Piscinibacter sp. HJYY11: one gene and its partner. The protein of the gene in region 2 interacts with the protein of the main gene of each other region in a pairwise test. Links are inferred from orthologs where the notes say so. Each region holds a gene or a part of one and is shown on either strand. Other genes may lie near its edges.

Region 1 (3,322 bases), 980 kb from region 2 along the record:
CACGCCCACCACGTTCCAGGCCGAGGCCTCGGTCTGCGTCATCAGCCAGTGCGAGGCCAGCACGTAGGCCAGGCCCACCAGCAGCACCAGGCCGACCCGGGTGGCAACTCGGACTTGCATGCCACTCACCTCACTTGGTGCGGTTGGCGGCGATGTGGTCGGTCAGGCTGGCCAGCGAGGTGAAGATGCGCACGTTGTCCTGGTCGTCCGAGCGCAGCTGGAAGCCATAACGCTGCGACACCACGAGCGCGACCTCCAGGATGTCGATCGAATCCAGCCCCAGGCCTTCGCCATAGAGCGCAGCCTGCGGGTCGATCGTCTCGGGCGCGGTCTCGAGGTTGAGCGCTTCGACGAGCAGCACAGCCACTTCGCGCTGGAGCTCGGTTTGGGTGGAAGTCATGCGTGGAATCTACGGGTGGAGGGCATGGCGCTTGCGCGCACACAGGCCCGGTTCGGCGGGGGTCGCAGTTTATCAAAGGGGTCTGCGTTCATCGCCTCACACAGAGAGGTGAGAACGCAGGGCCCGGAAGGGTCAATTCAGCGCTCGAAAGGCCGCGTCAGCGCAAACCCGCTGCCGTCGGTGACACCGTCGCCGGGCGGCGCACCACCGCCACGTGCCGCGGCGTTCAGGCGGTCGATCTCGGCGTAGGCAAAGCGCAGCTGGCCTTCGAGCCGCGTGACCGACGAGCGCTGCTCGGCGGCAAACGCCGCCTGGCGCTCGCGCGCCGACAACTTTTCCTTCTCGAGCTCGGCTTGCAGGCGGGCGTTGACCGCGCGGGCGTTCTGGGTGCTGGCGGCGACCTGCTCGCGGGCCGCGGCCACCAGCCGGGCATGGCGCGCCGTCGCGCGGCTGCCGATGACGCGCCAGGTCACGGCGGCGCCCAGCACGGCCCCAATGAGGCCGGCGCTCAGTGCCGTGGCAATTCCCATCACGTCCATCGTCGCCCTTCCCTCGCAGCGCACACCGTCACGTGCGGTCGTCAGCTGCGCAAACCCAGAGCGTAACGAGGCGACGCCGGCTTGTCAGCGCTGGCGGCTCATGACGCCGTGACAAAGTGCGCGCTGACCTGCAAATCCGTGCTGCGAAGCAGCACCTCAGGCGCGGCGCGGTCGCACCCTGGCAGCGGCGGCCTTCGCCTGCCGGCGCGCGACGTCCACGTCGGCATCGAAGGCCAGCGCGACGCCCATGCGCCGTTTCAGGAAGCTCTCGGGCTTGCCGAAGAGGCGCAGCTCGGTGTTGGGCACGCGCAGCGCTTCGTCGACGCCGTCGAAGGCGATGCCGGTCGCGTCGACGCCGCCGTAGATGACGGCACTCGCACCCGGGCTCTTGAGTGCGGTGCTGACCGGCAGTCCCAGGATGGCGCGGGCGTGCAGCTCGAATTCGTTCTGCCACTGCGTGATCATCGTGACCATGCCGGTGTCGTGCGGGCGCGGGCTGACCTCGCTGAACCAGACCTGCTCGCCTTTCACGAAGAGCTCCACGCCGAAGAGCCCCTGGCCTCCGAGGTTGTCGGTGACGGCCTTGGCGATCTCGCGCGAGCGTTGCAGGGCGATGGGTGACATCGGGTGCGGCTGCCAGCTCTCCACGTAGTCGCCGCTGACCTGGATGTGGCCGATCGGGTCGCAGAAATGCGTCTCGACCTCGCCCCCCGCGCCCAGCGCCCGCACGGTGAGCTGGGTGATCTCGTAGTCGAAGGCGATGAAGCCTTCGACGATCACCCGGCCATGGCTCACGCGGCCGCCGGCCATGGCGTGGTCCCAGGCCTTCTGCACGTCGGCCGGGCCGTCGATCTTGCTCTGGCCTTTGCCGGAACTGCTCATCACGGGCTTCACGATGCAGGGGTAGCCGATCCCCTTGTTTTCGCCCGAGCCCTCGATGGCCGCCTGCAACTCGGCCAGCGAATCGCAGAAGACATACGGACTGGTCGGCAGCTTCAGCGTCTCGGCCGCCAGGCGGCGGATGCCTTCGCGGTCCATCGTGAGCCGCGCCGCGCGGGCCGTGGGGATCACGCGCACGGTGCCGGCGGCCTCCAGTTCCTCGAGCATGGGCGTCGCGATGGCTTCGATCTCGGGCACCACGAGGTGCGGCCGCTCCGCCTCGATCAAGGCCTTGAGCTGGGCCGGGTCGCTCATCGTGATCGTGCGGGCATGGTGGGCCACCTGCTGGCCGGGCGCGTGCTCGTAGCGGTCGACCGCGATCGTCTCCACGCCCAGGCGCTGCAGCGCGATCAGCACCTCCTTGCCGAGCTCGCCGCTGCCCAGCAGCATGACTTTGGTGGCCGAGGGCGAGAGGGGGGTGCCGAGGGTGGTCATGGGGCTCTTGAAGTGCGCAAGGAGGTGCCCATTCTAGAAAGCCGATGCTCAACAAAGATTTATCATCGCGGCCCATGCCGTCCGCCCACCACGACGTGGCGCAGATCCGCCTGGACAACGCATTGGCGCTGTTCGACGAGTTCGTGCACGCCACCGTCAAACACGCCGATGCCGCCACCTTGCGCGGCCTGGAGCGCCGCTTCGCAGAGCGCCTGCAGATCCAACCCAGTTACTGGAGCCAGATCAAAGGCCGCTCGCGCCAGATCGGCGAGCGCCTCGCGCGCCAGTTCGAGCAGCTGAGCCACAAGCCCATGGGCTGGATGGACGAGCCGCACGGCAGCGCCGCCCAGGGCGCCAGTGCCTTGCAGGCCGAGCCCGAGCCGGCCTCCAGCCTGCCGCAGGACGACGACGAGCGCTTCATCGTCGGCCTCGTGCTCACCTACTACCGCCGACACCCGCAGCGTGCCCGCACACGCCTGCTGGACCTGCTGGGCGAGGTGCTGGCCCCAACGCCGCCCGCTGCGAGCCCTGCACCGAAGAAGCCGGCGCCGATCGATGACCCGCACAGCCTGTGGCTGAGCAGCCAGGCCGGCGTGGCGCCGCTGAAGCGAAAGCGCTGACCCCCCAAAAGAGGTGAGCAATACCTCTTGCGCAAGATAATCAGTTGTTTATCATTTGCGCAAGTTGCGGAGCCGGCCGTACCGCAGCGACACCCCACCGATCCACCCTCACCCGGAACGCCATGTCGACACCCGTCTGCCACCTGACCGAACGCCCGTCGCGCGTTCTCGGTGCAGCCATCGCCGTGGAGGCGCCGCCGGGGCCGTTGCTCACCTGAGCTCTTGCCGAAGAGCCTCGCACGGCCCGGGTTGCGTCAAACGCCCCGGGCCGTTTTGTTTGTGTCGTGCGGACCGTCGTCCGCCAAGGAGTTCCTCATGAAATTCACCGTCGTCACCCCGAAGCCACGCAACCCCTTCGCGCCCGCCGCGCACCTGCGCCATGGCGGCGG
Region 2 (3,424 bases):
GAAAGTGGAGTAGATCGCCACCACCGGCTTCAGGCCCTCGCAGGCCAGGCCCGCGGCGAAGGTCACGGCATGCTGCTCGGCGATGCCGACGTCGTGGTAGCGCTTGGGGAAGCGCTGCTCGAACTCGACCATGCCCGAGCCTTCGCGCATGGCGGGCGTGATGCCGACCAGGCGCTCGTCGGCCGCCGCCATGTCGCACAGCCACTGGCCGAACACCTGCGTGAAGGTCGGCTTGGGCGGCGTGGCGGGTTTCTTCAGGCCTTCGGCCGGGTTGAACTTGCTCGGGCCGTGGTAGGCGATCGGGTCGGCCTCAGCCAGCTTGTAACCCATGCCCTTCTTGGTGACCACGTGCAGGAACACGGGGCCCTTCATGTCGCGCAGGTTCTCGAGCGTGGGGATCAGCGAATCGAGGTCGTGCCCGTCGATCGGGCCGAAATAGGTGAAGCCGAACTCTTCGAAGATCGTGCCGGGCACGACCATGCCCTTGGCGTGCTCCTCGAAGCGGCGGGCCAGCTCGAACAAGGGCGGCGCATTCTTCAGCACCGTCTTGGCCGTATCGCGCGCCGCGGCGTAGAACTTGCCGCTCATCAGGCGCGCCAGGTAGCGGTTGAGGGCGCCGACCGGCGGCGAGATCGACATGTCGTTGTCGTTCAGCACCACGAGCATGTTGGCGCCCGCCACGCCAGCGTTGTTGAGCGCCTCGAAGGCCATGCCGGCGGTCATCGCACCGTCGCCGATCACCGCCACCGAGCGGCGGTCTTCGCCGCGCATCTTGGCGGCGACCGCCATGCCGAGCGCGGCCGAGATCGAGGTCGACGAGTGGGCGGTGCCGAAGGTGTCGTACTCGCTCTCGTCACGCCGCGGGAAACCCGACAGCCCGCCGTACTGGCGCAGCGTGGACATTCGGTCCCGGCGGCCGGTGAGGATCTTGTGCGGGTAGGTCTGGTGGCCGACGTCCCACACGATGCGGTCGTGCGGGGTGTTGAAGACGTGGTGCAGGGCGATCGTGAGCTCCACGGTGCCCAGGTTCGACGACAGGTGGCCGCCGGTCTGCGACACGCTCTGCAGCACGTAGTCGCGAAGTTCGACGGCAAGCTGCTTCAGCTCGAGCCGGGAGAGCTTGCGCAGGTCGGCCGGGCTCTGGATGGTGTTGAGCAGTGCGTGGTTGTTGGTCGTCATCTCAGCAGTCCCTGTCCACCACTTTGTTGGCGAGGTCGGCCAGCCGCTGCACGTCGGGCAGGTGGCTGCGGGTGAGCGCCGCGAGCGCCTTTTCGCGCAGCTCGCGGGCGTGCTGCCGGGCCGCATCGAGGCCCAGCACCGACACGTAGGTGGGTTTGTTCGCGTTCTGGTCTTTGCCAGCGGTCTTGCCCAGCGTTTCGGACGCCTGGGTCACGTCGAGGATGTCGTCGACCACCTGGAAGGCCACGCCGATGGCGTCGCCATAGTCCGACAGCGCCTGCCACGCAGCGGGGCTGGCCTGGCCGCAGGCAGCGCCCATCAGCACGCTGCCCTGCAGCAGCGCGCCGGTCTTGCGGTGGTGCATGTCGCGCAGCGACTGCTCGTCGAGCGTGACGCCGATGCTGGCGAGGTCGATCGCCTGGCCGCCGGCCATGCCGGCGTGGCCCGCCGAACGCGCCAGCAAGGAGCACAGCCGGGCCTGCAGTGCAGGCGGCACGCCCTCGTCGGGCGTCAACACCTCGAAGGCGAGGGCCTGCATCGCGTCACCGGCCAGCATGGCCTGCGCTTCGCCGAACTGCACGTGCACCGTGGGCTTGCCACGGCGCAGCACGTCGTTGTCCATGCAGGGCATGTCGTCGTGGATCAGGGAGTAGGCGTGAATCAGTTCCACTGCGCAGGCCGCGCGCAGGGCGGCCTCGCCTTCCGCGCCATGCACCGCTTCGGCCGCGGCCATCACCAGCAGCGGGCGCAGGCGCTTGCCGCCGTCGAGCACGCCATAGCGCATGGCCTGGCCGAGGCCGGCCGGGGCCTGCAGCGGCACCCAGGCCGACAGTGCCGACTCGACCGTGTCGAGCTGGGTCCGGCACCACGTCTCGAAATCGACGCCCATCATTCGTTTTTCCAAGGCTTGAGTTGGCCCTCTTCGAGCACCTTCACCTGCTGCTCCACGGCGTCGAGCCGCTCGCGGCAGTAGTTCAGGAGGTCGGCGCCGCGGCGGTAGTTCTGCAGCAGGGCGTCGAGCGGGAGTTGTCCGCCCTCCATGGCCGCCACCAGGGCTTCCAGCTCGGCCAGGGCGTCTTCGTAGTTCTGAGGCGCCGGGCTGGCAGGCGGGGTGGTAGGAGTCTTGGCCATCTTGGTGCGCAAAGCCGGGATTGTAGTCAGCCGGCACCCGCGGGCGGGCCCCGGCAAACGCCTAGCGCCAGAGGTGATGCAGGTCAACCACGCACCCCCAAAAGGGCCATCGACACCCCTGGGTACAATCCGCGTCCCTCGCTGAATGACCGGGCTTAGGCATCGCACCGAACCCGTCCGCGCCGTGCGCAGCGATGAGCCCCACCCGAGGCTTGCGGCCCTGGGTGGCACGTTCACCATCGGTCAAAAGGAAACCTCGGGATCATGTCTGACCTGAGCCTTGCTCTCCCCGCTCTGGGGCCCTCTCACCTGGAGCAACCTCGCCTCCAGCTCCCCGTCTCCTCCTACTTCGACGACGACCTCCATCGCCGCGAGATGGAGCTGATCTTCCAGCACGGCCCGCGCTACCTCGGGCACGAACTCGCCGTGCCGGAGGTCGGCGACCACTACGCCCTGCCCCAGGAAGGGGAAGGCCGGGCCCTGGTGCGCACCGCCCAGGGCATCGAGCTGATCTCCAACGTCTGCCGCCATCGCCAGGCGGTGATGATGAAAGGCCGCGGCCACACGGGGCAGAACATCGTCTGCCCGCTGCACCGCTGGACCTACGACCTGAAGGGCCAGTTGATCGGCGCCCCGCATTTCCAGCAGGACCCCTGCCTGCACCTCAACCGCTACAAGACGCGGACGTGGAACGGCATGGTCTTCGAGGACAACGGCCGCGACGTCGCTGCGGAGCTCGCCACGCTCGGCCCGCGGGCCGACCTCGACTTCAGCGGCTACGTGCTGGACAAGGTCCACATGCACGAGTGCGACTACAACTGGAAGACCTTCATCGAGGTCTACCTCGAGGATTACCACGTCGGCCCCTTCCACCCGGGGCTCTCGCAGTTCGTCACCTGCGACGACCTGAGCTGGGAATTCGGCCGCCACCACTCGGTGCAGACGGTGGGCGTGAACAAGGGCTTCGCGAAGGCCGGCTCGGCCACCTACCTCAAGTGGCACGAGGCGGTGCTGAAGTTCCGCGACGGCCAGCCGCCGAAGCAGGGCGCCATCTGGCTCACCTACTACCCGAACATCATGGTCGAGTGGTACCCGCACGTGCTGGTGGTGTCGA

The links.
Region 1: the proteins of JI745_RS07395 (region 2) and purT interact in binary tests that used the Escherichia coli proteins (3 or more experiments, as listed by UniProt). The link is inferred for Piscinibacter sp. HJYY11 from one-to-one orthologs.

Annotation. Positions count from the first base shown.
Region 1 is NZ_JAERQZ010000001.1:2,622,625-2,625,946, forward strand. The notes cover bases 205-3,090. They hold purT (formate-dependent phosphoribosylglycinamide formyltransferase), read right to left. Parts: upstream 2,314-3,090; coding sequence 1,096-2,313; downstream 205-1,095. Other genes in these bases: JI745_RS12060 (phosphopantetheine-binding protein), read right to left, coding at 205-400; JI745_RS12065 (hypothetical protein), read right to left, coding at 538-930; JI745_RS12075 (hypothetical protein), read left to right, coding at 2,388-2,933. Also shown: JI745_RS12055 (hypothetical protein), read right to left, coding at 1-120; more of JI745_RS12060, read right to left, coding at 131-204; JI745_RS12080 (hypothetical protein), read left to right, coding at 3,249-3,322. UniProt on the Escherichia coli protein: Involved in the de novo purine biosynthesis. Catalyzes the transfer of formate to 5-phospho-ribosyl-glycinamide (GAR), producing 5-phospho-ribosyl-N-formylglycinamide (FGAR). Formate is provided by PurU via hydrolysis of 10-formyl-tetrahydrofolate.
Region 2 is NZ_JAERQZ010000001.1:1,640,989-1,644,412, forward strand. The notes cover bases 127-3,114. They hold JI745_RS07395 (polyprenyl synthetase family protein), read right to left. Parts: upstream 2,072-3,114; coding sequence 1,181-2,071; downstream 127-1,180. Other genes in these bases: dxs (1-deoxy-D-xylulose-5-phosphate synthase), read right to left, coding at 127-1,179; JI745_RS07400 (exodeoxyribonuclease VII small subunit), read right to left, coding at 2,068-2,310; JI745_RS07405 (aromatic ring-hydroxylating dioxygenase subunit alpha), read left to right, coding at 2,575-3,114. Outside these bases: more of dxs, read right to left, coding at 1-126; more of JI745_RS07405, read left to right, coding at 3,115-3,424.